DNA from 3 places in the Streptomyces sp. NPDC040405 genome. Region 3 is predicted to be linked to each of the others. Evidence: riboswitches for the same ligand, from Rfam matches in the RefSeq annotation. Region 3 holds a riboswitch; each other region holds the start of a gene.
What was found. Region 3 has a riboswitch for thiamine pyrophosphate ahead of ACZ59A_RS16200 (purine-cytosine permease family protein). Riboswitches for the same ligand answer to the same signal wherever they lie in the genome.
Positions count from the first base shown of each region.

Region 1 (9,938 bases), on a different contig from region 3:
GACCTTCCCCGCACTCGCCGAGCGCACGGGCCTCGCCCGCTCGTCCGTCTACGAGTACTTCCGTTCCCGCGCGGCCGTGGTCGAGGAGTTGTGCGCCGTCGACTTCCCGGTCTGGGCCGCCGAGGTCGAGGCCGCCATGGAGGAGGCCGGTACGCCCGAGGCGAAGGTCGAGGCGTATGTGCGCCGACAGCTCGCCCTGGTCGGCGACCGCCGCCACCGCGCCGTGGTGGCGATCTCGGCCGGTGAGCTGGACGCGGCCGCGCGCGAGAAGATCCGCGCCGCCCACGGCGGGCTGATCGGCATGGTGGTCGACGCCCTCGGCGCGCTCGGCCATCAGCAGCCCCGACTGGCCGCGGTGCTGCTGCAGGGCGTCGTGGACGCCGCGGTCCGCCGCATCGAGCTCGGCGCCGCGGAGGACCCTGGGCACATCACGGAGGCGGCGGTAGCCATGGCCCTGGACGGCGTCCGAGGCTGACCCCACGGCCCGGTGCGGATCCCCGGGCCCTGGGGGGTGAGCCTGCGGATCCCCGCAGATCCCTGTTGCTCCCTGCGGTGCCCGGGCTCCTTGCGGCCCCACGGCTTTGTGGACCGGTGCGGCCGCGCGGACCACGTACCGCCAGGGTTCTTGCGATCCCTGGCTCTCGCGCCCCTGCGGCCACCGCGGTCTGCCCGGCGCTGCCCCGTCGCTCCGGTTCGCTTCGGGCGGCGTCGGACCGGGGTGGTCCCGTGCCTACCGGGGTGCCGGGCGCGCAGGCGGTGTCCGGACCAGGCGGCCGCGGCCGCCAGGGCCGTGGCCGCAGCCAGGTTCGGTGGGCCGGTGGCGGCCGTCAGGCGGGGGTGTGTTCCGGCCAGTGGAGCTGACGCCGCGGACCCCTCGGCGGCCGGGACGCCGAAGACCGGCAGCAGCCGGGACGGCCCGCCCCGCAGCATCGACCGCGGTAGCAGCGACAGCGGATCCAGATAGCGGTCCCCGCGCCGCAGCCCCCAGTGCAGACAGCCCACCGGGCAGTGGAACGGGCCCGCCTCCACCACTCCCACCACCTGTCCCGCCGCCACCCGCGCGCCTCTGGCCACCGTGGCCCGCACCGGTTCGTAGGACGTCCGCAGCGGAGGGGCGCCGGTCCCGGACAGCTCGATGGTGAGCACCCCGCGCCCCGCGACAGGCCCCGCGAAACTCACCCGCCCCGCGGCCGCCGCCCGCACCCGCTGCCCCGCGCGCGCCGCCAGATCGACCCCGCGGTGGCCCGCCGCCCACGGCGCGGGCGGCGGCCGCCACGCCCTCAGCACCGAGGGCCGCGCCGCCCCCTCCGGCCCGGCCACCGGCCATGACCGGCCATCGGAACCCGCGGCCGCCACCGCGGCCGGTGCCAGGAGAAGAGCGCACAGGGCAAGAGCCCACACCACACCAAGCCGTCGCATGTCACCCACGGTGATGCCAATCGCCACATCCGGTGGATCATGGACGCGAACTGGGGACTACCCACGGGTTGTGGATATCGCCGTCACCCGGCACCGCACGGGTCCCGTACACTTCTTATGGCGATCCGGGTCACCGGATTGACTTCGCACGCCCCGCCGCCCGCGCCCCGAGCACGTATCGGCAGCACGGCGGCCGCGCCCCTCGGTCCTCGGACGAGCCCCCTACCAGGGCCCTCGTTCGTGGCAGGCGCGCCGGGGCGTCAGGAGCGGCGGCCGCCCGGCCGCCGTGGAACCGAGTACCTCAAGGAGTACGGCCATGGCCGTCGTCACGATGCGGGAGCTGCTGGAGAGCGGCGTCCACTTCGGGCACCAGACCCGCCGCTGGAACCCGAAGATGAAGCGCTTCATCTTCACCGAGCGCAACGGCATCTACATCATCGACCTGCTCCAGTCGCTGTCGTACATCGACCGCGCCTACGAGTTCGTCAAGGAGACCGTCGCTCACGGCGGCTCCATCATGTTCGTCGGCACCAAGAAGCAGGCGCAGGAGGCGATCGCCGAGCAGGCGACCCGCGTCGGTATGCCGTATGTCAACCAGCGCTGGCTGGGCGGCATGCTGACCAACTTCTCGACTGTCTACAAGCGCCTGCAGCGCCTGAAGGAGCTCGAGCAGATCGACTTCGAGGATGTGGCCGCCTCGGGCCTCACCAAGAAGGAGCTCCTGGTCCTCTCCCGCGAGAAGGCCAAGCTGGAGAAGACCCTCGGCGGTATCCGCGAGATGCAGAAGGTGCCGAGCGCCGTCTGGATCGTGGACACCAAGAAGGAGCACATCGCCGTCGGTGAGGCGCGCAAGCTCCGCATCCCGGTGGTCGCGATCCTCGACACCAACTGCGACCCCGACGAGGTCGACTACAAGATCCCGGGCAACGACGACGCGATCCGCTCCGTCACGCTGCTCACCCGCGTGATCGCCGACGCCGTCGCCGAGGGCCTCATCGCCCGCTCCGGCGTCGCCACCGGCGACGAGAAGGCCGACAAGGGCGCGGGCGAGCCGCTGGCCGAGTGGGAGCGCGACCTGCTCGAGGGCGAGAAGAAGGCCGACGAGCCCGAGGCCAAGCCGGCCGAGGCCGTTGAGGAGAAGGCGGCCGACGCCGAGAAGCCCGCCGAGGCCGAGGCCGAGAAGCCGGCCGAGGACGCGAAGCCCGCCGAGGTCCCGGCAGCGGACGCCGAGCAGGCCTGACCACTCAGACGGTGTACAACGGCGGGGGACGGTGCGACGGCACCGCCCCCGTCGTTCACCCGTAGAGCTTTCGACTTTCGAGAAGAGATTCACAGATCATGGCGAACTTCACCGCCGCTGACGTCAAGAAGCTCCGCGAGCTCACCGGCGCCGGCATGATGGACTGCAAGAAGGCGCTGGACGAGTCCGAGGGCAGCGTCGACAAGGCCGTCGAGATCCTCCGCGTCAAGGGCCAGAAGGGCGTGGCCAAGCGCGAGAGCCGCAGCGCCGAGAACGGTGCTGTCATCTCCGTCATCGCCGACGACAACACCTCGGGCGTGCTGCTCGAGCTGAAGTGCGAGACCGACTTCGTGGCCAAGGGCGACAAGTTCGTGGCCGTCGCCGACGCCATCGCCGCCCACGTCGCCAAGAGCGCCCCGGCCGACCTGGAGGCCCTGCTCGCCTCCGAGATCGAGGCCGGTAAGACCGTCCAGGCGTTCGTGGACGAGGCCAACGCGACCCTCGGCGAGAAGGTCGTCCTCGACCGTTTCGCGCAGTTCTCCGGCGGCTACGTCGCCGCGTACATGCACCGCACCAACCCCGACCTGCCGCCGCAGGTCGGCGTGCTGGTCGAGCTGGACAAGGAGAACGCCGAGGTCGCGCGGGACATCGCGCAGCACGTCGCCGCCTTCGCGCCGAAGTTCCTGAGCCGTGACGAGATCTCGGCCGAGACGGTCGACAACGAGCGTCGCGTCGCCGAGGCCACCGCTCGCGAGGAGGGCAAGCCCGAGGCCGCCCTACCGAAGATCATCGAGGGGCGCGTCACCGGCTTCTTCAAGGAGAACGTCCTGGTGGAACAGGCGTTCGCCAAGGACAACAAGAAGTCCGTCCAGAAGGTCCTGGACGAGGCCGGCGTCTCTCTGACCCGCTTCGCCCGTTTCCGCGTCGGCGTCTGAGCCGAGCAGCGAAACACCGGCGACACCGATAGGGTCGTAGGCAGCCAACCGTCAACCGGTCGGCCGCAGATGTGACGAGGAGGCCATTGCCGCAGAGGTCGTACCAGGACCCGTCCGGCAGTGGCCTTCTTCGTATGTGCACGAGGAGATCTCCAATGAATCATGGCGCGGACGCCGAACAGGCCGCCGACAAGAACGCGGACGGCACAGCCCGACACGGCCGTTTCCTGCTGAAGCTGTCCGGCGAGGCGTTCGCCGGGGGCGGTGGACTCGGGGTCGATCCCGATGTCGTCCACGCCATCGCCCGCGAGGTCGCCGCCGTGGTGCGGGACGGCGCCGAGATCGCCATCGTGATCGGCGGTGGCAACTTCTTCCGCGGGGCCGAGCTGCAGCAGCGCGGCATGGACCGGGCGCGCTCGGACTACATGGGCATGCTCGGCACCGTCATGAACTGCCTCGCCCTCCAGGACTTCCTGGAGAAGGAGGGCATCGACTCCCGCGTCCAGACCGCCATCACCATGGGCCAGGTCGCGGAGCCGTACATCCCGCTGCGCGCGGTGCGCCACCTGGAGAAGGGGCGCGTGGTGATCTTCGGCGCGGGCATGGGCATGCCGTACTTCTCCACGGACACCACCGCCGCCCAGCGCGCCCTGGAGATCGACGCCGAGGCGCTGCTCATGGGCAAGAACGGGGTGGACGGGGTCTATGACTCCGACCCCAAGCGGAACCCGGACGCGGTCAAGTTCGACGCGCTGGAGTACGGCGAGGTGATCACCCGGGACCTCAAGGTCGCCGACGCCACCGCGATCACCCTCTGCCGGGACAACAAGCTGCCGATCCTGGTTTTCGAGCTCACCGCCGAAGGAAATATCGCGCGCGCGGTGAAGGGTGAGAAGATCGGCACGCTCGTGAGCGACCGGGACTCACGGGGCTGACGGCTCGTTCGGGGGATGGACAACGGCCTGCCGGTCGGACACCGTGCAGGAGAAGACGCACGCAGGGGCGAGGCTCTGCCTACGCATAACACCAGGAGCAAGTGGTGATCGAAGAAATCCTCCTCGAGGCCGAGGAGAAGATGGAGAAGGCCGTTGTGGTCGCCAAGGAGGACTTCGCCGCGATCCGCACCGGGCGTGCGCACCCGGCGATGTTCAACAAGATCGTGGCGGACTACTACGGTGCGCTGACGCCGATCAACCAGCTCGCGTCGTTCTCGGTGCCCGAGCCGCGCATGGCTGTGATCACCCCGTTCGACAAGAGCGCCCTGCGCAACATCGAGCAGGCGATCCGCGACTCCGACCTGGGCGTCAACCCCAGCAATGACGGCAACATCATCCGAGTGGTGTTCCCCGAGCTGACCGAGCAGCGCCGCAAGGAGTTCATCAAGGTCGCCAAGGCCAAGGGCGAGGACGCGAAGATCTCGATCCGCAGCATCCGCCGCAAGGCCAAGGAGTCGATCGACAAGCTGATCAAGGACGGCGAGGTCGGCGAGGACGAGGGCCGCCGTGCCGAGAAGGAGCTCGACGACCTCACCGCGAAGTACGTCGCGCAGGTGGATGAGCTGCTCAAGCACAAGGAAGCCGAGCTGCTCGAGGTCTGATGAACGACTCTTCCTGGGGGGCCCCACCACGCGCCGGACTCTGGGGACCGACTGATCAGGGCACCTCCCCCGGCTATGGCTGGGAGGTGCCCCCTTCTTCGGCGGGTCCCGCGCACGAGGTGGCCGAAGCGGCGCAGACTCGCCCCATGCCCACCGTGCCGCACGCAGGCGGCGACCCCGGCGACGCCGTCGGCCGCGACCGGGGGGCCGCCCGGCCGGGCGGCCCCTTGTTCCGCGATGAGCGGGAACCGCGGCCCGGGCCCCGGCAGCCCTCCGGGCAGCCGCCGACGCCCCCCGGCCCCGGCTCCGAGGCCACCGGCAGCGCGCCCGGCAGCGGCGGCGGTCAGGGGACGAAGAAGAAGAGCGCGGGCCGTGATCTGCGCGCCGCGATAGGGGTGGGCGTCGGCCTCGGCGTGATCATCGTCGCCTCGCTCTTCATCTACAAGCCGGTGTTCATCGGCGTGATAGCGGTCGCCGTGGTCGTCGGGCTGTGGGAGCTGACCTCCCGGCTCGCCGAGCGGAAGGACATCCGGGTTCCCCTGGTGCCGCTCGCCGTCGGTGGCGTCGCCATGGTCGTCGCGGGCTATGTGCGCGGCGCACAGGGCGCCTGGGTGGCGGTGTCGCTCACGGCGCTCGCCGTGCTCGTGTGGCGGATGACCGAACCGCCCGACAACTACCTCAGAGATGTCACCGCGGGCGTCTTCGCCGCCTTCTACGTGCCGTTCCTCGCCACCTTCGTGGCGCTCATACTGGCCGCGCCCGACGGCCCGTGGCGGGTGCTGACCTTCCTGCTGCTGACCGTGGTGAGCGACACCGGGGCGTACGCGGTGGGCTGGCGCTTCGGCAAGCATCCGCTCGCCCCCCGCATCAGCCCCGGCAAGACCCGCGAGGGGCTGCTCGGCGCGGTGGCGTTCGCGATGGTCGTGGGGGCGCTGTGCATGCAGTACCTGATCGAGGACGGCGTGTGGTGGCAGGGGCTGCTGCTCGGCCTCGCCGTCGCGGTCAGCGCGACCCTGGGGGACCTCGGCGAATCCATGATCAAGCGTGACCTCGGCATCAAGGACATGGGCAAGCTGCTGCCCGGCCACGGCGGGATCATGGACCGGCTCGACTCGCTGCTGCCCACCGCCCCCGTGGTGTGGCTGCTGCTGGTGATCTTCGTGGGCGGCGGCTGAGCCCCGTACGCGCACCTTGTGGGCCCCGCGCCGCCCGTGGCGCGGGGCCTTCCGCATGTCTGCGACACTGGTACGGCCATGCCTAAGCCCGGAGAACTCACTTTCGCCGTGCCGCGTGGGGCCAAGAAGCCCCCGCGGCATCTCGCCGACCTCACGCCCGCCGAGCGTCGCGAGGCTGTCGCCGCCCTCGGAGAGAAGCCCTTCCGGGCCAACCAGGTGTCGCGTCACTACTTCGCCCGCTACACCGACGACCCCGCCCAGTGGACCGACATCCCGGCCACCGCGCGCGAGAAGCTCGCGGCCGGGCTGCTGCCGGACCTGATGAGCGTGGTGCGGCACATCAGCTGCGACGACGACACCACGCGTAAGACCCTGTGGCGCCTCTTCGACGGCACGCTCGTCGAGTCCGTGCTGATGCGCTACCCGGACCGGGTCACCATGTGCATCAGCTCCCAGGCGGGCTGCGGCATGAACTGTCCGTTCTGCGCCACCGGCCAGGCGGGGCTGGACCGCAACCTGTCCACCGCCGAGATCGTGCACCAGATCGTCGACGGGATGCGGGCGCTGCGGGACGGCGAGATCCCCGGTGGTCCGGCCCGGCTGTCCAACATCGTCTTCATGGGCATGGGCGAGCCGCTGGCCAACTACAACCGGGTCATCGGTGCCATCCGTCGGCTCACCGACCCCGAGCCGGACGGCCTCGGCCTGTCCCAGCGCGGTATCACCGTCTCGACCGTGGGGCTCGTCCCGGCGATGCTGCGGTTCGCCGACGAGGGCTTCAAGTGCCGTCTCGCGGTGTCCCTGCACGCGCCCGACGACGAGCTGCGCGACACCCTCGTCCCGGTCAACACCCGCTGGAAGGTGCGCGAGGTCCTGGACGCGGCGTGGGAGTACGCGGAGAAGTCCGGTCGCCGGATCTCCATCGAGTACGCGCTGATCAGGGACATCAACGACCAGGCGTGGCGCGCCGACCTGCTCGGGCGGCTGCTCAAGGGCCGCCGGGTGCACGTCAATCTCATCCCGCTCAACCCGACGCCCGGCTCCAAGTGGACGGCGTCCCGGCCCGAGGACGAGAAGGCGTTCGTGGCGGCCCTGGAGGCGCACGGGGTGCCGGTGACCGTCCGGGACACCCGCGGGCAGGAGATCGACGGGGCGTGCGGCCAGTTGGCGGCCACGGAGCGCTGACCACCGGCTGATACGGTGCCTTCGCACAAACCGTCGTACAACCATCCCGCGACGACGGACAAATGAACATTCCGACAGGGGAGCGCGACAGCGCTGAGAGTGCGGCACGGCCGCAGACCCTCCAACCTGATCCGGGTCATACCGGCGTAGGGAGTCAGCCTCACGATGAACAGCCATCTTCGGCGTGCCGTCACCGCCGCTCTCGTCGGTTCCCTCGGCACCGGAGTCCTGGCGGGCTGCGGTGGGGACGCGGCGGACGGCAAGGACTCCAAGACCGTCACCCTGGTCTCGCACGACTCGTTCGCGGCGTCCAAGGCGGTCCTCAAGGAGTTCACCCGTCAGACCGGCTACAAGGTGCGGGTGCAGGCGGGCGGTGACGCGGGGGCGGCCGTCAACCAGGCGATCCTGTCCAAGGGCCATCCGCAGGGCGATGTGTTCTTCGGCGTCGACAACACCCTCCTCTCCCGCGCGCTCGACAACGACCTGTTCACGCCGTACGAGGCGAAGGGCCTGGCCAAGGTCCCCGCGGCCTTCCAGCTCGACCGGGCGAAGCACCGCGTCACCCCGGTCGACTACGGCGACATCTGCGTCAACTACGACCGCGCCTACTTCGAGCGCAAGAAGCTCGCGCCGCCGAAGACGTTCGCCGATCTGACCAAGCCCGCGTATAAGAACCTGCTGGTCACCGAGAACGCCGCCACCTCGTCCCCCGGCCTCGCCTTCCTCCTCGGCACCGCCGCCCGCTACGGCGACCACGGCTGGCGGGACTACTGGAAGAAGCTGCGGGCCAACGGCGTCGAGGTGGTCGACGGCTGGGAGCAGGCCTACTACGACCGCTTCTCCGGCTCGGCGGGCGGCGCCAAGGGCGACAGGCCGCTCGTCGTCTCGTATGCCTCCAGCCCGCCCGCCGAGGTGGCGGACGCGAAGGCGAAGCCCGCGAAGGCCCCGACCGGGGTGGCGGACGGCACCTGCTTCCGGCAGACGGAATTCGCCGGGCTGCTGAAGGGCGCGGGCAACACCAAGGGGGGCAAGGCGCTGCTGGACTTCCTGCTGACCAAGCGCTTCCAGGAGGACGTACCGCTGAACATGTACGTCAATCCGGTGCGCGAGGACGCCGAACTGCCGGAGGTCTTCACCCGGTACGGGACCAAGGTCGCCGACTCGGCCACCCTGCCCCCGCGGAAGATCGCCAAGAACCGTGAACCCTGGGTCAAGGCATGGTCCTCGCTCGTTCTGTAGAGGCCACGGCAGAGGCCACGGCAGACGCCACGGCCCGCCGCGGCCGGTGGCGGGGCGCCGCCCCGCGGCTCGCCCTGATGGCCGTGCCGCTCGCCTTCTTCGCCGTCTTCTTCGCGTATCCGGTGGCCGCGATCGTCACCCGCGGGCTGCGCGTCGACGGCCGGTGGCAGCTGGGGCGGATACCCGAGGTGCTGGGCGATCCGTCCATCCTGCACATCCTGTGGTTCACCGGCTGGCAGGCGGCCGCCTCGACCGGGCTGACGCTGGCGGTCGCGCTGCCCGGCGCGTATGTCTTCGCCCGCTTCGCCTTCCCCGGCAAGGGGCTGCTGCGCGCCGTGGTGACCGTGCCGTTCGTACTGCCGACCGTCGTCGCCGGATCGGCGTTCCTGGGGCTGCTCGGGCGCGGCGGGCTGCTGGACGAACGGTGGGGGATACGGCTCGACACCAGCGTCTGGGCGATCCTGCTGGCCCACGTCTTCTTCAACTACGCGGTGGTGGTCCGCACCGTCGGCGGGCTGTGGGCGCAGCTCGACCCGCGCCAGGAGGAGGCCGCCCGGGTGCTCGGCGCGAGCCGCCTCGCGGCCTGGCGCCGGGTCACCCTGCCCGCGCTGGGCCCCGCCGTGGCCGCCGCCGCGCTGATGGTGTTCCTGTTCACCTTCACCTCCTTCGGCGTGATCCAGATCCTCGGCGGCCCGCGCTACGCCACCCTGGAGGTGGCCATCTACCGGCAGACCGCGCAGCTGCTCGACCTGCCCACGGCCGCGGTGCTGACCCTCGTCCAGTTCGCGGCGGTGGCGGCAGTCCTCGCCCTGCACGCCCGGACCGTGCGCCGCCGGGAGGGCGCGCTGCGGCTCGTCGACGCCGCCCGGACCGCGCGCCGCCCCCAGGGTCCGGCGCAGTGGGGGCTGCTCGCGGGGGTGCTGGCGGTCGTCGCGCTGCTGATCGTGCTGCCGCTCGCGGTGCTGGTGGAGCGCTCGCTGCATGGGCCGGACGGCTACGGATTCACGTACTACCGGGCGCTTCAGTCCGCCGCCGACAGCGGCGGCACCTTCTTCGTGGCCCCCGTGGACGCCCTCGGCAACTCGCTCCAGTACGCGGCCGTCGCCACCGTCTTCGCCCTTCTCGTCGGCGGGCTCGCCGCCGCCGCG
Region 1 is NZ_JBVIVI010000002.1:1,437,530-1,447,467, forward strand. It holds gene ACZ59A_RS13750 (TetR/AcrR family transcriptional regulator) at 1-475, shown strand, start outside; partial or broken gene ACZ59A_RS13755 (peptidoglycan DD-metalloendopeptidase family protein) at 964-1,419, opposite strand; gene rpsB (30S ribosomal protein S2) at 1,736-2,659, shown strand; gene tsf (translation elongation factor Ts) at 2,758-3,594, shown strand; gene pyrH (UMP kinase) at 3,750-4,529, shown strand; gene frr (ribosome recycling factor) at 4,634-5,191, shown strand; gene ACZ59A_RS13780 (phosphatidate cytidylyltransferase) at 5,191-6,366, shown strand; gene rlmN (dual-specificity RNA methyltransferase RlmN) at 6,445-7,551, shown strand; TPP riboswitch at 7,618-7,721, shown strand; gene ACZ59A_RS13790 (thiamine ABC transporter substrate-binding protein) at 7,717-8,790, shown strand; gene ACZ59A_RS13795 (ABC transporter permease) at 8,868-9,938, shown strand, end outside.
Region 1: linked by a shared signal. The riboswitch ahead of ACZ59A_RS13790 (thiamine ABC transporter substrate-binding protein) and the one ahead of ACZ59A_RS16200 (purine-cytosine permease family protein) in region 3 are both predicted to bind thiamine pyrophosphate.

Region 2 (9,938 bases), on a different contig from region 3:
GCCGAGTGGTTGATCGATTACGTGGTCGGCTACGCGCGCGTGCTCGCGGGCGGCAGGCGCCCGTTCGACGAGGCCGCCGTCCGTAACCTCGTCCGGCGCGACGTCGAGCGCGCGCACGACATCGCCGCGGCCCGCAACCACGACATCCTGCCGGGCGGCACGCCTCCCCGGGCGCCCCTGTCCTCGATCGCCGTGCCCACGCTGGTGATCCACGGGACCGCCGATCCGATGTTCCCGCTCGGGCATGGTGAGGCACTGGCGGAACAGATCCCCGACGCCACGCTCCTGACCCTGCCGGACGCCGGTCACGGGGTCGAGCGAGCCGACTGGGCGACGATCGTCCCCGCGATCCTCGAACACACCGCCCCGGACTAGCCGTCCCGCAGCGCCTTGAGCCGGGCGATATCCGCCGCGTGCCCCTCGATCCCGTCGGCCCCGCCGGGCGTCTCGACCACCAGCGGCACGCCTTCCGTGGCCGGATGCGTGAACAGCTCCCGGAACGGCTCCTCGCCGATGTGCCCGGCGCCGATGTTCTCGTGCCGGTCCTTGTGCGCCCCCACCACGTCCTTGGAGTCGTTCGCGTGGATCAGCTTCAGCCGCCCCTTGCCGGTGACCTCGACCAGCTCGTCCAGCGTCTGCTTCATCCCGCCGGGCGCGGCCAGGTCGTGACCGGCCGCGAAGACATGGCAGGTGTCGAGGCAGACGCCGAGCTTCGGATGCCGGTCCAGCGCCTCGAAGTACGGCCCGAGATCCTCGACCAGCGCGCACAGGGACGTGCCCTGTCCGGCCGTCGGCTCCAGGAGCAGCGGCGGGTCGTCCTCATGCGTCAGCTCGTCCAGCAACGGCAGCACCCGCTCCCGCACCTGCGCCATCGCCGTCTCGCGGGCCCGCCCACCGGTCGCCGACCCGGTGTGCACGACGACCCCGAGCGCCCCGATGTCCCGGCCCCGGCGGAGCGAATGCCGCAACGATTCGACGGACCGGTCGGCGGTGGCCTCCGTGTGCGACCCGAAGTTGATCAGGTACGGCGCATGGATGTACACCGGCACGGACTGCTCGCCACACGCCTCCCGGAACGCCTCGTCCTGCGCCGGAGTGCCGGGCGGCGTGGCCCACCCCCGCGGATTGGCGACGAAGACCTGCACGGCCTCGGCACCGATGTCCCGCGCATGCGGAAGCCCGGTGCTGGCGAGGCCACCGGCGACGCGGATGTGCCCACCGATGGGATTGCGACTGCGATGCGTACTCACCCCTCCAGCATCCCAGCCCACCCGGCCCGGATGGCCCGGGGTGTAGTCCCCCACCCCGCCCCTTCCCGAAACCGGGAGGCTGCGCCCCCGGCCCCCACCGGGGCTGAAGTCCCGCGCCCTGCCGGGGCTGGAGCCTGGCCCCTCGCCGAGGCTGGGGCCCTGCGCCCTGCTGGGGCTGGAGCCTGGCCCCCTGCCGGGGCTGAAGTCCGGTCCCCTGCCGGGGCTGGAGCGTGGCCCTCTGCTGGGGTTGAAGCGTGGCCCCCTGCTGGGGCTGGAGCGTGGCCCTCTGCTGGGGTTGAAGCGTGGCCCCCTGCTGGGGCTGGGGCCCTGCGCCCTGCCGGGGCTGGAGCGTGGCCCTCTGCCGGGGCTGGGGCCCTGCGCCTCGCCGGGGCTGAAGTCCCGCGCCCTGCCGGGGCTGGAGCCTGGCCCCTCGCCGGGGCTGCGCCTCCTGCTCCCCGCTGGGGCTGAAGCCCCGCACCCCGCCAGGGCTCAAGCCCCGCACCCCGCTGGGGCTTCCCCCACGCATCCCCGCCGGGGCGGACGTGCCGCGCTCCCAGCCCCTCCGGCGTTTGAGGAGCGGGGGCCGGGGCGGGGCCCCGGTTCGGGGAGGGGCGGGGTGGGGAACAAGCCGCCGACAACGGATCGGCCGGGGGCTAGAAGACGCCGCCCTTTACCGTGATCGTGATCTCGCTTCCCTTCGGCGCCTTGTCGCCGCCCGACACCGACTGGTCCTTCACCTCGTCGCTCGGGAAAAGCAGCGGCTTGTCGACCTTCACCGTGAAGCCCGCGTCCTCCAGCTGCTGCCTCGCGTCGTCGGTGTTCTCGCCCGTGACGTCCGGGACCTCGATCATCTGCTGGCCCTTGGAGAGGGTGAGGGTCACCGTGTCGCCCTTGGCGCCCTGGGTGCCTTCGCCGGGGGACTGGGCGGCGATCGTGCCCCGGTCCTCGTCCGAGAAGGCGCGGCGCTCGGCGAATTTGACCTTGAAGCCCGCCTCGCGCAGCTCGGATCGGGCGTCGGACGGGTCGTCGCCGATGAGGTCGGGGATGTCGAGGGGCTCGCCCTTGCTGACCACGAGGTTCACGGCCGTGTCGGGGCGGCGGACGGAGTCCGGGCCGGGGGTGGTGGCGAGCACCGCGTCCTGGGGGGTCTCGTCGCTGAAGCGGCGGGTGACGGTGCCCACCCTCAGCCCCGCGTCGGCGATCTTCGCCTTGGCCTCGGTGAGCGGTCGGCCGACGACATTGGGCACCTCGGCCCGCGGCGGCCCCTGGGAGACGTGGATGGTGACGGTGCCGGTGGAGCGGATGCGCTCGCCGACGCCGGGCTTGCTGCTGATGACCTTGTTCTTGTCGACGACATCGCTGTAATCCTGGACGACCTTGACGTCCAGACCGGCGCTGTGCAGCTTCTTCTCGGCGTCCGGGCGGGTCATCTTCAGCACGGACGGGACGTTGGTGAACTGCCCGGCGCTGATGTACCAGACCCCGGCGCCGATGCCGAGGGCGAGCAGGACGGCGGCGACGATCGTCACCACTCCGCGGCGCGGCATGCGGCGGCGCTGCCGCGGCGGCTCGGGCGGGTCCTGGGGGAGCTCCAGACGGCTGGTGTGCTCCGGGGCGGCAGCGGCGGCCCCGGCGGGGCGCGGGATGACCGTCGTACGGTCTTCGGAGCCGCCGCCGAGGGCCTCCTCGTGGGCCTGCGGCGGTATGGCGTCGAGCTGTGCGTCGGTGAGGGCGGCGCGCGCGTCGCGCACCTGGCCGAGCAGGTCGACGGCGTCGGCGGGGCGCAGGGCGACCTCGCGCGCGGTGGCGGAGGCGACCAGCGCGTCCAGCTCCGGCGCGACCTCGGGCGCGGCGACGGACGGGGGCGGGACGTCCTCGTGGAGGTGCTGGTAGAGGACCTGCGCCGGGGTGCTGCCGCCGTGCGGCTTGGAGCCGGTGAGCATCTCGTAGAGGACCACGCCGCACGCGTAGACGTCGGCGCGGGTGTCGGCCGTACCGTGCTCGATCTGCTCGGGCGCGAGGTAGGACACGGTGCCCAGGACGGACCCGGTGGAGGCGCTGGTGTTGGTGTCCACCGCCCTGACCAGGCCGAAGTCGGCGACCTTGACCCGGCCGTCGTCGCCGATCAGGACGTTCTCCGGCTTCATGTCGCGGTGGACGAAGCCCGCGCGGTGGGCGGCGCCGAGGGCGGCCAGGACCGGTTCCAGGATGTCCAGCGCGGCGCGGGGCTGAAGGGCGCCGCGCTCCCGCAGGACGTCGCGCAGGGTGCACCCGGCGACGTACTCCATGGCGAGGTAGACATGCGCGCCGTCGGTGCCCTGGTCGTAGACGCCGACCACATTGGCGTGCGCGAGTCTGGCGACGGACTTGGCCTCGCGGATGAAGCGGTCCACGAAGGCGGCGTCCGAGGCGAGGCTCTGGTGCATCACCTTCAGGGCGAGGACGCGGTCGAGCCGCGTGTCGACGGCCCGGTAGACCGTCGCCATCCCGCCCACGGCGATGCGCGCCTCGACGCGGTAGCGGCCGTCGAGCACCTGCCCGACAAGGGGGTCTTGGAGCGTCGTATCCACGAGAGTGCAGTCTACGAGCCGTCACCGACACCTCGGACCGGCTGCCCCGATTTCCGATACGCACTGGGACAGAACGGTGACCTCCGTCTCAGTTGTGCGAGGCGGCGGCGAGGGCGGCCAGCTCCTCACACGCGGAGGTCCAGGCCAGGGCGGCGTACTCGGCGTGCTTGGCCTTGGCGTCGTCCGGGAGGTCGAGCGCCCGGATGCCGGTCTCGGCGAGGCGGAGGCGGGTGCCCGCGCCCTCCGGGGTGAGCGTGAACTCGACCACGGTGGACTGGCCGGGCCCGAGCGGGGCGCGATCGGGCGCGTGGGCCAGCCGGAAGCGGAAGAGGGCGTCGGGCACCGCGCGCTCGACCTGGCCGTGGAACTCCCCGTGCTCGTCCCAGCGGAAGCGGACGGTGCCGCCGGGGCGCGGGTCGATCTCGCAGCCGCCGGGGGCGTACCAGGTGCGGATGTGCTCCGGTGTGGTCAGCACCCGCCAGACGCGGTCGGCGGGGGCGGCGACGTAAATCTCACGCTCGATCCGGTCGGCCACGGTCACGGTCACGGCGACCACCTCCGCCTCCCACGGTATGCCGCCCCCGACCGCTCCGTTACGCGAACACGGCCCCGCGAACACGGGCCCCCGCGAACACGGGCCGCCCCGCTACGCGAACGCGGGCCGCTCCGGGTCGAGGGCGGCCAGCCCCTCGGCCGGGGACGACGCCTCGGCGAAGTGGCGGCGGGGGATACGGCCCGCCCGGTGCGCGAGCCGCCCCGCGGCCACCGCGTGCCGCATCGCCCCGGCCATCAGCACCGGCTCCTGGGCCCGCGTCACGGCCGAGGCCAGCATGACCGCCGCGCAGCCCAGCTCCATGGCCAGCGCGGCGTCGGAGGCCGTGCCCGCGCCCGCGTCGAGGATGACCGGAACCTCGGCGCGCTCGGTGATCAGCTGGAAGTTGTGCGGATTGCGGATGCCGAGGCCGGAGCCGATGGGCGAGCCCAGCGGCATGATCGCGGCGCAGCCGACGTCCTCCAGCTTCCGGGCCAGCACCGGATCGTCGTTGGTGTACGGCAGGACCGTGAAGCCGTCGTCCACCAGGGTCTCGGCGGCGTCCAGCGTCTCGATGGGGTCGGGGAGCAGCGTGCGCTCGTCGGCGACGACCTCCAGCTTCACCCAGTCCGTGCCCAGGGCCTCGCGGGCGAGCCGGGCGGTCAGCACGGCCTCCCCGGCGGTGAAGCAGCCCGCGGTGTTGGGCAGCGGGCGGATGCCGTGCCGGTGCAGTACGGACAGCACCGAGCCCTGCACCGTGGGGTCCAGGCGGCGCATCGCGACCGTGGTCAGCTCGGTGCCGGAGGCGATCAGCGAGCGCTCCATGACGTCCAGGCTGGGCGCGCCGCCGGTCCCCATGATCAGGCGGGAGCCGAAGGACGTACCGGCGATGGTGAGCGGATCGGCGGCGCCGGTGTGGGCCTGATCCAGCGTCGTGGGGTGCGTCATGGGGGTCAGCCTCCCTGGACCGCGGTGAGGACCTCGACGCGATCGCCGTCGCCGAGCGGGGTCGCGGGCCACTGGCCGCGCGGGACGACCGTCTCGTTGACGGCCGCGGCGACGCCCGAGGGCGCCTTGGTGAGGGTCGCGACGACCCCGTCGAGGGTGGTGCCGCCGGGCAGCTCGCGGGGCTCGCCGTTCACGGTGACGGTCAGGGTGACGCTCATGCGGTGTGCTCCTGTACTGCGTGCTCGGGAGTCCGGGTGGCCGTGAAGCGGCGCGGGGAGAAGGGCCGCGCCTCGGGCGGGAGTTCGCCGCCGTAAAGCGCCTCGGCCATGGCGTCGCCGGTGATCGGGGTGAGCAGGACGCCGTTGCGGTAGTGGCCGGTGGCCAGATGGAGGCCCGGCAGCTCGGTCGGGCCGAGCAGCGGGGCGTTGTCGGGGGAGCCGGGGCGCAGCCCGGCGCGGGTCTCGACGAGCGGCAGTTCGGTGATGCCGGGCACCAGTTCGTGCGCGTCGCGCAGCAGCTCGTACACCCCGCCCGCGGTGACCGTGGTGTCCCAGCCCATCTCCTCCGTGGTCGCGCCGACGACCAGCTCGCCGTTCTCGCGCGGGACGAGGTAGACGTGCCCGCCGCGCACCACGGCCCGCACGGTCCGGGACAGGAAGGGCGCGTACGGGCCGGGTACGGACAGCCGCAGGACCTGGCCCTTGACGGGGCGTATGGGCGGCAGGACCTCCTCGGGGACGCCCGGGAGCCGCCCGCTGAGGCTGCCCGCGGCCAGTACGGTCTGCTCGGCGGTCAGCCGGGTGCGCGAACCGTCGGCCAGCTCGGCCCCGGTGGCCCGGCCGCCGTCGCCGCTCAGCAGCAGCCGCTCCGCGCGGACGCGGTGAACGGCCACCCCGGCGCGCTCGCACGCCGTCAGCAGCGCCGCCGCCAGCCGCCGCGGGTCCACCTGGTGGTCGCCGTCGACGCGCAGGCCCCCGCGTACGCCCGGCGCGAGCATCGGTTCCAGGCGCCTGCATTCGCGCCCCGTCAGCCACTGCGCGTCCAGCCCGAGCCGCAGCTGGAAGGCGTGCAGCTCCCGCAGATGGGCGCGGTCGTCCGCGTCGAGCGCGACGGAGAGCGTGCCGCAGGTGCGAAAGCCCAGGTCATGGCCGCTCGCCTCGTCCAGCTCCGCCACGAAGGACGGATAGCGGCGCGCCGAGGCCAGGTTCAGCCCGAGCAGGGTCTGCTCGCCGTAGTGCAGCTCGGTGACGGCCGCCAGCATCCCGGCCGCGACCTGCGCGGCCCCGCCGCCGGGCGCCGGGTCGGCGACGGCGGTGCGCAGGCCGCGCTGGGCCGCCCGCCAGGCCGTGACGAGGCCGATGATCCCGCCGCCGATGACCAGGACGTCGTACGGGCCGTCGTCGGTGGGTACTTCACGTGGGGTGTGCATGGGCTGGTCGCCCCCTCCCTTCGCCGGCATGACCCGGATCAGGTTCGTACGGTCGGAGGCCGCGCCAGCCTCCCTCTCAGCCCGGTGCGCCCGGGCTCCCGCGAGTGCTCTGTCCCGCCACCCTAGTACGCGCCCCGAATCGCCCGGAAGGGAGCGCCCCGCGCGGGGCCGGGCACCGGGGGCCCCGCGCCCCGATACGACAGGGCGTCCGGCCCGCCGGGCTGTGCCCGAGATCTCGTCGTGCGCTCTCCGGTCCGCCCCACCTGCCGCAATACAGTGATCGTGTGAGCGATGAGACGACGAAGACGATGGCGTCCTCGGCGGGTGGCGGTGCACAGCGGGTGGTGATCGTCGGCGCGGGCATGGCGGGGGTGCAGACCGCGGTCGCGCTGCGTGAGCAGGGCTGGACCGGGGAGATCCTGCTGCTGGGCGCGGAGCCCCACCAGCCGTACGACCGGCCGCCGCTGTCCAAGGCCGTACTGCTGGGCAAGGCCGAGGGGTCCGCGTTCGACGTGGACTTCGCCGCACTCGGCATCGGGCTGCGCCTCGGCGTTCCCGTGACCGGGCTGGACACGGCCGGGCGGACGGTCGAGACGGGGTCCGGGCCGATCCCGTACGACGTCCTGGTGATCGCCACCGGCGCCGAGCCGATCGCCCTGCCCGGCAGCGAGGGCGTACCGGGAGTCCACCTCCTGCGCACGCTGGACGACGCCGAACGACTGCGCCCGGTGCTCGCCGGGCAGCAGGAGATCGTGGTGGTCGGGGCGGGCTGGATCGGCGCGGAGTTCGCCACCGCGGCCCGCGAGGCGGGCTGCGCGGTGACCGTCGTGGAGGCCGCGGACCGGCCGCTGGCGGGCGCCCTCCCGGCGGAGGTCGCCGCCCACATGACCGGCTGGTACGCGGAGTTCGGCGCCACCCTGGTCACCGGCGCCCGGGTGACCGCGCTCGACCCGAGCGGGCTCCAGCTCGGCGACGGCACCCGGCTGCGGGCCGGTGCCGTGGTCGTCGGCATCGGCGCCCGGCCCGCGACCGGCTGGCTGGCCGGTTCGGGCGTCGAACTCGCCGAGGACCGGTCCGTCGCCGCCGACGAGGGGCTGCGTACCTCGGTGCCGGACGTGTACGCCGTCGGCGACTGCGCGTCCTTCCCCTCCGCCCGCTACGGGACCCGGCTGCTGGTCCACCACTGGGACAACGCGCTCCAGGGGCCGCGGACGGTCGCCGCCAATGTGGTGGGCAGCCGGACCGCGCACTTCCCCGGCCAGGTCTACGACCCGGTGCCCTACTTCTGGTCCGAGCAGTTCGGGCGGTTCGTGCAGTACGTCGGACACCACTCGGACGCCGACGAACTGGTCTGGCGGGGCGACCCGGACGGCGCCGCCTGGTCGGTGTGCTGGCTGCGGGACGGGGCCCTGGTCGCCCTGCTGGCGGTCGGCCGTCCGCGCGATCTGGCCCAGGGCCGCAAGCTGATCGAACGCGGCGCCCGGCTGGACCGGACCCGGGCCACGGATCCGTCGGTGCCGCTGAAGTCGGCCGTTCTGTGACCCCTCGGCACCCCCGGTGAGCAGGGGCGCGGGGCCCGGCGGGACCGGCGGGCCCCGCGCCCGGCGGCCCGCACGGCCGGCGCCCGGCTACCCACTGTCAGTCCCAGATGGCAGGCTTGTTCCGTGACCGAGATTGACGCAAAGATCGATGCTCTCGTACCCGCCTGGCTCACTCTCCCCGACATCGCCGACCGGCTCGGCGTCGAGGTGACCCGCGTGAGGCAGCTGGTCAAGGAGGGCCAGCTGATCGCGGTGCGCCGTGGCGAGAACCGGGTGCTGCAGGTGCCCGAGGACTTCATCGGTGAGGGAAAGGTCGTCAAGGGCCTCGTGGGCACCTTGACACTGCTCAAGGACGACGGCTTCAGCGACGAGGAGATGCTGGAGTGGCTCTTCACCCCTGATCCGACCCTGCCGGGCACCCCGGCTCAGGCGCTGAGCGAGAATCGCGGCACGGAAGTGAAGCGGCGCGCGCAAGCGCTCGCCGTCTGACGCCGCCCGACGTTTCCCGAACCACCACCTGGCGTACGGGCCGGGTCGGCCGCCGTCCCCGACGGCGGCCTCCCGGCCCGTACGCCGCACGACCCTGGGGGAAAGCCACCCGATGACCGCGATGACCGCACGCGAGCAGCTGGCCGACGCCCGCCTCTACCTGTGCACCGACGCGCGCAAGCGCCAGGGCGACCTGCCGGAGTTCCTGGACGCCGTGCTGGCGGCCGGGGTGGACATCGTCCAGCTGCGGGACAAGGGCATGGAGGCCGCCGAGGAGCTGGACCACCTCGCCGTCTTCGCCGACGCCTGCCGCCGCCACGGCAGGCTGCTCGCCGTCAACGACCGGGCGGACGTCGCCCACGCCTCCGGTGCCGGCGTGCTCCACCTGGGCCAGGGCGACCTGCCGGTCCCGGCGGCGCGCGCCCTCCTCGGCGACGGCCCGCTGATCGGCCGCTCCACGCACGCGGAGGCCGAGGTGGACGCGGCGCTCGCCGAGCCCGGCGTGGACTACTTCTGCACCGGCCCCTGCTGGCCCACCCCCACCAAGCCGGGCCGCCATGCCCCCGGTCTCTCCCTGGTCCGTCACGCGGCCGCCCGGCGCCCGGCCCGGCCCTGGTTCGCGATCGGCGGTATCGACGCGTCGAACCTGGATCAGGTGCTGGAGGCGGGAGCGCGCCGCGTCGTCGTGGTGCGGGCCATCACCGAGGCCGCGGACCCGGCGGCGGCGGCGGAAGCCCTGGCGAAGCGCGTGCGAGCAGCAGATGGCCAGCAGGTGTCGGGGTTGAGCCCGGCTTGATCATCCTGTCCGTATTGCGGACAGGATCCTGGCAAACCCCCCATAACCACGTTGCCGGGTGGGCGTCTGCCACCCCGCTGGCTAACCTTCCCGTATGGCCCTAGGCACCGCTTCCACCAGGACTGATCGAGCCCTTACCGTGCGTGACCTGCTCGCGTCGGGTGAGCAATCGTATTCCTTCGAGTTCTTCGCCCCCAAAACGGACAAGGGGCAGCACACGCTGTGGAACGCCATCCGCCGGCTGGAGGCTGTCTCACCGACCTTCGTCTCCGTGACGTACGGCGCGGGTGGCTCCTCCCGTGAGGGCACCGTCCGCGCCACCGAGCAGATCGCGACCGACACCACCCTGACTCCCGTCGCCCACCTGACCGCGGTCAACCACT
Region 2 is NZ_JBVIVI010000001.1:376,164-386,101, reverse strand. It holds gene ACZ59A_RS01785 (alpha/beta fold hydrolase) at 1-375, shown strand, start outside; gene ACZ59A_RS01780 (deoxyribonuclease IV) at 372-1,250, opposite strand; gene pknB (Stk1 family PASTA domain-containing Ser/Thr kinase) at 1,904-3,820, opposite strand; gene ACZ59A_RS01770 (SRPBCC domain-containing protein) at 3,909-4,367, opposite strand; gene ACZ59A_RS01765 (thiazole synthase) at 4,467-5,300, opposite strand; gene thiS (sulfur carrier protein ThiS) at 5,306-5,518, opposite strand; gene thiO (glycine oxidase ThiO) at 5,515-6,729, opposite strand; TPP riboswitch at 6,728-6,841, opposite strand; gene ACZ59A_RS01750 (NAD(P)/FAD-dependent oxidoreductase) at 7,038-8,270, shown strand; gene ACZ59A_RS01745 (Rv2175c family DNA-binding protein) at 8,394-8,759, shown strand; gene thiE (thiamine phosphate synthase) at 8,872-9,555, shown strand; gene metF (methylenetetrahydrofolate reductase [NAD(P)H]) at 9,650-9,938, shown strand, end outside.
Region 2: linked by a shared signal. The riboswitch ahead of thiO (glycine oxidase ThiO) and the one ahead of ACZ59A_RS16200 (purine-cytosine permease family protein) in region 3 are both predicted to bind thiamine pyrophosphate.

Region 3 (9,938 bases):
CGGGTTCGGCACCGCGATCCTGGCCGTGGTCATGCTGGTGTGGCTGATGGCCACCGCGCTCGCGTGCCTCGTCGGGGTGGGGCTGTTGCTGGTGCCCACCGCACTGCGCGGGCTGCGGGCCGTCGCCAACCGGGAGCGCGCCCGGCTGTCCCGATGGGGCCCGGAGATCATCGGCCCGGGCCCGGCCCCCGTCCGGCTGCGCGCCGCTCTCGCGGATCCCGCCACCCGGCGGGAGCTGCGCTGGCTGGCCGGACACGCCACCCTCGGGCTGCTGCTCGCGCTGACCGGCCTGACGCTGCCGCTCAGCGCGGCGACCGACGCCACGTTCCCGGTGTGGTGGAAGCTGGTGCCGCCGGAGGCGGCCACCCCGTCCCCCATCCCGCTGTGGACCGTGCACGACTGGCCCGGCGCCTTCGCGGTCAGCCTGATGGGTCTCGGCTGGATCGCCGTCATCGTGGGCGTGGCGCCGAGCATGGCGTGGCTCCAGGCGTGGCCGGGACGGCGGCTGCTCACACCCGGGGCGGGGACCGACCTCGCGCTGCGCGTCGCCCAGCTCACCGCCACCCGGGCCGCCGCGCTGGACGCGCACGCCACCGAACTGCGGCGGATCGAGCGGTCGCTGCACGACGGGACGCAGAACCGCATGGTCGCCGTCACCGTCCTGCTCGGCGCGGCCCGCCGCGCCGTGGCCCGTGATCCGTCCCGCGCCGACGCCATCCTCGAACAGGCCCAGAGCGCCGCCGAGCAGGCGCTCGCCGAACTCCGCGGCGTCGTCCGGAGCATCCTGCCGCCGGTGCTCGCCGACCGGAGCCTGACCGACGCGCTCGCCGGTCTGGCCGCCGACTCCCCGGTGCCCTGCCGGATCGACGCCGACGTACCCGGCCGGTGTGCCGCGTCCGTCGAGGCCACCGCCTACTTCGTGGTGGCCGAGGCGCTCACCAACGTGGCCCGGCACAGCCACGCCCGCCACGTCACCGTCACCCTCCGCGGCCACGACGGCCGACTGCACTTGCGCATCACCGACGACGGCCGCGGGGGAGCGGAGGAACACGGCGGATCCGGGCTCGTGGGCATCCGCCGCCGCACCGCGGCACACGACGGGACCCTCGTCCTGACCAGCCCACCAGGTGGGCCCACGACCCTGGAGGTAAGCCTGCCATGCGGATTGTGATCGCCGAGGACGATCCGCTGCTGCGCGAAGGGCTCGCCCTGCTGCTGCGTGCGGAAGCCCTGGACGTCGTGGCCACCACCGGCACCCCCGAAGGATTCCTCGACGCCGTCGCGGCCCACACACCCGACATCGCCATCGTGGACGTCCGGATGCCCCCGACCCACACCGACGAGGGGATCGTCGCGGCCGTGGAGGCCCGGCGCCGCCGCCCCGGCCTGGCCGTCCTCGTACTGTCCGCCTACGTCGAGCAGGCTTTCGCCACCGACCTGCTCGCCGACGGCAGCGCCCGGCTCGGCTACCTGCTCAAGGAGCGGGTCGGCCGGGTCGAGGAGTTCCTGACCGCGCTGCACCGGGTGGCGGACGGCGGCACCGCCATCGACCCCGAGGTCGTCGCCCAGCTCTTCGCCCGCACCCGGCCCGACACCCGGCTGGACCGGCTCAGCCCCCGCGAACGCGACGTCCTGGCGCTGATGGCCGAAGGGCTCGGCAACACCGCCATCGCCGAGCGGCTCGTCGTCACCGAGGGCGCCGTCCACAAACACATCCGTAGCATCTTCGCCAAGCTCGGACTGGCCCCCACCGACCGCACCGACCGGCGCGTGGCCGCCGTGCTGCACTACCTGGAGGACGCACACCGCCGGGCCTGAAACCCGCCCGGGGTGGGCAGCGTTCCCCCGCACGGATCGTCGAGAGATCGGAAGGGTTCGTATGAGCGGCATGCATCGGTCGCGGCACTGGTACGAGGGTGAGACCCGCGACGCGTTCATCCACCGTGCCTGGATGCGGCGCGGACTGCCCGACCACGTCTTCGACGGACGCCCACAGATCGTCATCTGCAACACCTGGTCCGAACTCACCCCCTGCAACAGCCACTTCCGCGAAATCGCCGACCATGTGAAGCGGGGGGTGTGGGAGTCCGGCGGGGTGCCGCTGGAGCTTCCGGTGCCGTCGCTGGGGGAGACCCTGCTGCGCCCGACCGCGATGTTCTTCCGGGACCTCGCCGCGATGGTGACCGAGGAACTCATCCGGGCCAACCCCGTCGACGGGGTGATCCTGCTCGGCGGCTGCGACAAGACCGTACCGTCCCTGCTCCTGGGGGCCGCTTCGGTCGATCTGCCCACCCTGATGGTCACCGGCGGCCCCATGCTGAACGGCTCGTGGAAGGGGCGCCCGCTGGGCTGCGGCACCGGGGTCTGGGAGCTGAGCGAGGAGGTACGGGCGGGCCGGATGGACGCTTCCGAACTGCGCCGGGCCGAGTCGGCGATGATCCGCAGCCGGGGCCACTGCAACACCATGGGCACGGCGTCCACCATGGCGTGCGCCGCCGAGGCGCTGGGCATGACCCTGCCCGGCAACGCGGGGCTCCCCGCGCCCGACAGCCGACTGCTGGAGCTGTCCCACGCGGCGGGCAACCGCATCGTCGACATGGTGCGCGAGGACCTGCGGCCCAGCGCGGTCCTGACCGCCCAGGCGCTGCGGAACGCGGTGCGCGCGGTGGCCGCCATCGGCGGCTCCACCAACGCGGTCGTCCATCTGCTGGCCCTCGCCCGCCGGGTCGGGGCGGACTTCGGCCTGGACGACATCGACCGCGCGGGCCGCGGCATCCCCCTGCTCGCCGATGTGCAGCCCGCCGGATCCCACCTCATGGAGGACTTCCACCGCGCCGGTGGTCTGGACGCCGTCCTCGGGGAGATCAGGGACCAGCTGGAACCGGCCGTCACCATCACCGGCCGCCCCCTGACCGAGCAGCTGTCCGGCCGGTCCAGCGCCGATCTCACCGTCATCCGCACCGCGGAGGACCCGATCGCCCATCACGCGGGGCTCGCCGTGCTCCGCGGCAACCTCTGCCCCGACGGAGCCGTCATCAAGCCCGCCGCCGCGACACCGGAGCTGCTGCGCCACCGGGGCCGCGCCGTGGTGTTCGACGGCATCGAGGACTTCCGGACCCGGATCGACGACCCGGAACTCGCTGTCGACGCGGCCGATGTGCTGGTCCTGCGCGGCTGCGGGCCGCGCGGCTACCCCGGCATGCCCGAGGTGGGGAACATGCCCCTGCCGCCCGCCGTGCTGCGGTCCGGAGTGCGGGACATGGTGCGGATCAGCGACGCCCGGATGAGCGGAACCGCCTTCGGCACCGTCGTCCTGCACATCGCGCCCGAGTCGGCGGCGGGCGGACCGCTGGGGCTGGTGCGGACCGGCGACTGGATAGAACTGGACGTCGAGCGGCGGCTGTTGAGGCTGGACGTACCGGAGGAGGAACTCGCCGCCCGGCAACCGGTCACCGCCGCCGCGCCACCGGCCACCGGCGGATGGGAGCAGATCTACCGCGACCATGTCGAACAGGCCGACCGCGGCGCGGGCCTCGACTTCCTCTCCGGCACCCGCGGATCGTTCGTCGCCAGGGAATCGCATTGAGCACACAGCGGGATCACAGGAACGACCCAGGCCCGGGAAAGGTTCACCGCTTACCCTCCGGTCATGCCCACGACACGCTCCATGGATGAGGCCCTGGCGCAGACCGCCGTACGCGCCCTGATCTCCCAGGCGGAGCTGACCCCCAAACCGGGCCTCGCGGACACCCGCGACATCCAGGCCCGCGCCACCGGTACCGATCTGCTCGCGCTGCGCTGGTCGGCGAAGTCGCTGGCGCCCGGGTTCGCGGCCATGGCGGCCGCCGCCCGCCGCCCCGGCGAGCCGACCCGGGCGCTCCGTGAGGAGCTGGGCGGCATCGGCCGCTGCGCCGAGTGGACCATGGCGCGGGCCGGTGGCGGCCCGGTCACCGGCCGGTTGCACCATGGGGCGCTGTGGGTGCTGGGGCTGCTGGTGGCGGCCGCCGCGCTGGAACCCGGCGCCGCCCCCCGGGAACTGACCGCCGCCGCCCGGCAGCTCGCGGCCCACGCCGACCGCGGTGCCCCGCGCAAGCCCTCGGCGGGCTCACAGGTGTCCGCCACCTACGGCGCGGCGGGCGCGCGCGGCGAGGCCCGGGCCGCCTTTCCGCACGTACGCCGCGCCCTGGACGCCCTGGCCACGGCGCGGGCCGCGGGCGCCACCGAGACACAGGCCCGGCTCGACGCGCTGCTCACCGTGATGAGCACCCTCCAGGACACCGGGCCGCTGTACCGGGCCGGGCCGCCCGCCCTCCGGCGGGTGCAGGACGGGGCCCGCGGTGTGCTGGAGGCGGGCGGCACCGCGACGGCCCCGGGCGCCGCCGCCCTCGCCACCCTCGACGCCGAGCTGCGCGACATGGGCATCGCACCCCGCGGCAGCGCCGCGGTGCTGGCCGGGGCGCTCTTCCTGGACGCGCTCCCGGCCCGGCCCCGCCCCCCGGGCCGGGCCCACGGAGCGAGGGGTTAGCCTGGGGTCGCTCCACACCGGACACGGGGTGCCCCGCACGGGGCTGAGATCACACCCGTCGAACCTGAACCAGTTAGCACTGGCGGAGGGATGTCATCGATGCGCATGCCGCATGCTGCCACCGACCCGGCGACGACCGGCGCGGAATCCGTCTTCGACGGGCGGATGCCCGCCGCGCCCGGCGATCTGCGCGTCGAGGCGCGCGGTATCGCGCCGGTTCCGGAGAGCCACCGCTACGGCGGGCCGGGGCGCCTGTTCACCGTGTGGTTCGCCCCGAACCTGACCATGACCGGCGTGTTCACCGGCACCGTCGGCATCTCGCTCGGGCTGGACTTCGCCACCGCGCTGGCCGCCGTCGTCCTGGGCACCCTCATCGGTGCCGTACCCACCGCGTACCTCGGCACCTGGGGCAGTCTGACCGGGGCGGGCCAGCTGCCCCTGGCGCGGCTGGCGTTCGGCCGGGGCGTCGCCGTGCCCGGCGTACTGCAGTGGCTGTCCTCGGTCGCCTGGGACGCGCTCATCGGCCTGTTCGGCGGTGATGCGCTGGCCCGGCTGTGCGGCCTGCCGTTCTGGCTGGGCGTGCTGCTCATGATGGCCGCCCAAGGGGCGCTCGGGGTGCTGGGCTACGAGGCCATCCACCGGATGCAGAAGCTGATGACCTTCGTCCTCGCCGCCGCGTTCGCTGCCCTGGCCGTCAAGCTGCTGGACGGTGTCGACCCCGCGACCACCGGGTTCGCCCACGGCGGCGACCGCATCGGCGCCTTCGTCCTGACCAGCACGATCGCGCTGAGCCTGGCGCTGTCGTGGGCGCCGTACGCCAGCGACTTCAGCCGCTATCTGCCCCGCGCCACCTCCCGGCCCAGCATGTTCTGGTGCACTCTGCTCGGCGTCACCGTGTCCTTCGTGGCCGTCCAGGCGCTCGGGCTGTGGGGTGCCTCCGTCTTCACCGACCAGACCGCGAGCGGCGTCGACGCGGCCCTGGGGGGCGGGGCGCTCGGCGCGTTCGGGCTGCTGGCCGTGGCGCTCGCCGCCCTGTGCAGCAACGCCATGAACGACTACAGCGGCTCGCTGGCCCTGCAGACCGCGGGTGTCCGCATCCCCCGCCCGCTGGCCGCCGCCCTCGCCGCCGTGCTCGGTTTCCCGTTGGTGCTGTGGATGCACGCCGCCGACACCACCGCGCGCTTCCAGAATGTGCTGCTGTTCGTCGGCTACTGGATTCCGGGCTTCGTCGCCGTCGTGGCCGTCGACTGGTTCGCCCGCGCCCGGGCCCGGGGCGGCGCGCCGGTCGACCTGGCCGCCGAGAGCGCCCGCCCGCAGCCGTGGTGGCCCGCCCTGCTGGCGTTCGCCGCCGCCTTCGCCGCGGCGGTGCCGTTCATGGACACCAGCCTGTACACGGGCCCGGTGGCCGCCGCGCTGCACGGCGCCGACCTCGCCTACTACGCCGCCTTCCTCGCGGCGCTCCTCGTCTACGCCCCGCTCAGGCTCCGCCGCCGTACCGTTCGCTGAGGTCGCGCTTCGTCGATATCCGCACGTCACACGGCATCCGGTGACCGAGACCCGCGGTGTGCGTGGCACCCTGGGCTCTCGTACCAGCCCGCACCACCCGAGGAGACGTGCCACGTGCCGCAGAACCAGCCAGCGGAGTCCATCGCCGCCCCGGCGGTGCTCGCCGAGGAACGCAGACTCCACAAGGACCTCGGCTTCTGGGGCCTGACGGCGATCGGGTTCTCCAACATCCTCGGCTCCGGCTGGCTGTTCGCGGCCCTGTACGCCGCCCAGACCGCCGGACCCGCCGCGCTGCTGTCCTGGATCGCCGCGGGCGCGCTGTGCGCCCTGATCGCCCTGGTCATGGTGGAACTGGGCGCCACCCGCCCGGAGGGCGGCGGCACCGTGCGGTGGCCGCTGTACGCGAGCGGGCGGCTGGTCGGCACGATGGTCGGCTGGTCCGTCGTGCTCTCCGTCGGCGGTACGGCCGCGGAGATCAGCGCCATCATGCAGTACGCCGCGCACTATCTGCCGGGGATCTACGACGGCGGCAGCCTCACCCTCGCGGGCCTCGGCGTGGCCGTCGGGCTGAGCGTCGTGCTGACCGCGCTCAACTGGTTCGCCGTGCGGATATTCGCCCGGCTGAACAACCTGGTGTCCGTCTTCAAGGTCATCGTCCCCGTGGTCACGATCGTCGCGCTGTTCCTGTCGGGCACCCACTCCGGGCGCCTCACCGAACACGGCGGTTTCGCACCGTACGGCTACGCCGCCTGCCTCACCGCCCTCGCCGGGGGCGGCATCGTGTACTCCGTCAACGGGTTCCAGGCCCCGCTGGACTTCTCCGGTGAGGCCCGCAATCCGCGCCGTTCCGTACCGGCCGCGGTGCTCACCGGGATCGGCCTCGCCGTGCTGGTCTACCTCGGGCTCCAGCTGGCGTTCCTGTACACGGTGCCCGACTCCGCGCTGGGCCACGGCTGGCAGGGAGTCAACTTCGAGTCGCCGTTCGGTCAGCTCGCCCTCATCCTCAATCTGCACTGGCTGGCCACGCTGCTGTACGCCGACGCCGTGATCTCCCCGGGCGGTTCCGCCTACGTCGGCGTGGCGATCAACGCCCGGCACACCTACGCCCTGGCCAAGAACGGCCTGCTGCCGCGCTTCTTCATGCGCATCGACCCCCGCTCCGGCATGGCGCACCGCGCGCTGCTGCTCAACCTCGCGGTCATCGTCATCTTCATGCTGCCGTTCGGTGGCTGGCAGGACATCGTGAGCGTGATGGGGGACATGTATCTGCTCATCTACGCGGCCTCGGCGGTGGCCGTCGCGGTGTTCCGGGCGCACGACCGGGAGCGGGGAGTGCCCCGGGCGGACGGGCAGGTGCCGGGTGTGCGCTGGATCGCGCCCCTCAGCTTCGTCGTGGCCAGCGAGTTCGTGTTCTGGTCCGGCTGGCACGATCTGCGGCTCGCGCTGCCGCTCGTCCTGGTGGGGGTGCCGCTGTTCCTGCTCCAGCGGCGTGGCGCCGGGGGCCTTCCCGCCCTCGGTGAGCTGCGGCACGGCGCCTGGCTGGTGTTCCACCTCGCCGCGCTGACCCTGCTGTCGTGGCTCGGCAGCTTCGGCGGTTCCGGCCGGCTCCCGGCGCCGTACGACACGGTCGCGGTGGGCGCGCTCGCGCTCGGAGTGTTCGCGTGGGCGGTGCGCTCGGGCGCCGCCCACCTCAGGACGGGCGCCGCGGACGCGCCGCCCACCGCCCCCGCGGTCTGAGCCCCTCAAATCCGTACGGGCGCTGCCGCACGCGCCGCCGGAAATACCCTGGCGCGGTGGTGCTCCTTCGTCGGATGATCGAAAGCCCACCGGCCGTGCACGACCCACCGCATACGGAGGATGAGACGCGATGAGTGTTCGGAGTGCGCGCCCCCTGCCCGAGAGCACACCCGCCGCGAAGGGAGTGGACGCGCGCGGCGTCGGCGCGTTCCTCGACGCGCTGGAGGCGGCGCCCGGCATCGAGCCGCACAGCCTGATGATCGTGCGCCATGGACATCTGGTCGCCTCCGGCTGGTGGGCTCCGTACACCCCGGACCGGCCGCATCTGCTCTACTCGATCAGCAAGAGCTTCACCTCGACGGCGGCCGGATTCGCGGTGGCCGAGGGACTGATGAGCCTCGACGACCCGGTGCTCTCCTACTTCCCCGAGTTCGAGGGCGACATCACCGACCCGCGCAGCCGGGCCATGCTCGTCCGGCACGTCGCGGCCATGGCCAGCGGGCATCTGACCGAGACCCGGGAGCATGCGTTCTCCCGCGACCGGGACGAGCCCGTGCGCGGGTTCCTGCTGACTCCGCCGGACCGCGACCCCGGCACCGTCTTCGCGTACAACCAGCCCGCCACGTACAGCCTCGCCGCGATCGTCCAGCGCGTGACCGGGCAGTCGCTCACCGACTATCTGCGGCCACGGCTGTTCGACCCGCTGGGGATCGGTGAGACGGCGTGGATCCAGCGCCCGCCCGGCCGCGACCTCGGGTTCAGCGGCATGTACGCCACCACGGACGCCCTCGCCCGGCTGGGCCTGCTGTACCTCGGCGACGGCGTCTGGGAGGGGCGCCGGCTGCTGCCCGCCTCCTGGGTGGCCGAGGCGACCCGGGCGCAGATCACCAACGCCGACGGCACCGCCGAGGGCGCGAAGTCCGACTGGCAGCAGGGATACGGGTTCCAGTTCTGGCGGTCCCGCCACGGCTACCGCGGCGACGGGGCCTACGGACAGTTCTGCCTGGTGCTGCCCGAACACGACGCGGTGGTCGCCATGACCGGGGACACCGAGGACATGCAGACGGTGCTGGACCTCGCATGGCGGCATCTGCTCCCGGCGTTCGGCCCCGCGCCCCTAGACGCCCGCGAGGACGAGGACGAGGACGCGGCGCTGCTGCGGCGACTCGACGGCCTCCAACTGCCGCCGCCGTACGAGAAGTTCACCACCCCCGCCGAGACCGCGGCCACCACCTTCACCCCCGCGGGCGGCAGCTGCGCCGATCAGCCCGCGCTGACGGAGGTGACGGTCGCCCCCGGCGGCGACGGCGCGTGGACCGTCTCCCTGGCGGAGGGCGCGTCCCGGTTCGAGGTGCGGCTCGGCGACGGGGGATGGACGGTCGAGGAAGGTACGGACGGGCGGGTCCCGACGGCGGCGAGCGGCGGCTGGACCGATCCGGACACGTTCGTGGCCGACATCGCGTTCCTGGAGACCCCGCACCACCTCGACGTGACCTGTTCGTCGGCCGAGGGGACCTTCACCGCGCGCTGGCGCACGATGCCGCTGCACCGGGCGCCGCTGCCCGCGATGGGAGCGCCCCGCCGCGCCCGGGGGTGAACCCGGCCCGCTCTCCCGGCAACCATTGCCCGCTCGGCGGCGACAGTCGCATGGACGGTTCCACCGAGCTGAGGAAGTGGTGTGGTCATGGCGGCCCAGTGGCGGCGCATACGAGACAACGGCGGGCGCGGACCGGGTGCGGTGGTGTGGGCGGTGCCGCTGGCAGTGGCCCTGACGGTCGGTCTCGCCCCCCAGAGCCCCGGCTCCCCGGCGGATACGAGCCCGGCGGCCGCGACGGCCCGGGCCGAGGGCGTCGCCGACGGGTTCGCGTCGGTCAACGCGCTCGGCCAGAACGGTACGTACGGAGGCCGTGACGGCAAGACCGTCACGGTGCGGACACTGGCCGACCTGGAGAAGTACGCGACGGCCGCCGAGCCGTACGTCATCGTGGTGGCCGCGGCGATCACCATGGATCCCAAGGGCAAGGAGATCAAGGTCGCCTCGGACAAGACGATCGTGGGCCAGGGCACCTCGGGCGAGATCGTCGGCGGCGGCTTCTTCCTCGGGCAGGGCGTGCACAACGTCATCATCCGCAATCTGACGATCCGCGACTCGTACATGGGCACGTGGAAC
Region 3 is NZ_JBVIVI010000003.1:583,269-593,206, forward strand. It holds gene ACZ59A_RS16180 (sensor histidine kinase) at 1-1,171, shown strand, start outside; gene ACZ59A_RS16185 (response regulator) at 1,159-1,818, shown strand; gene ACZ59A_RS16190 (IlvD/Edd family dehydratase) at 1,880-3,586, shown strand; gene ACZ59A_RS16195 (triphosphoribosyl-dephospho-CoA synthase) at 3,650-4,525, shown strand; TPP riboswitch at 4,540-4,633, shown strand; gene ACZ59A_RS16200 (purine-cytosine permease family protein) at 4,631-6,031, shown strand; gene ACZ59A_RS16205 (APC family permease) at 6,146-7,768, shown strand; gene ACZ59A_RS16210 (serine hydrolase domain-containing protein) at 7,899-9,365, shown strand; partial or broken gene ACZ59A_RS16215 (pectate lyase family protein) at 9,453-9,938, shown strand, end outside.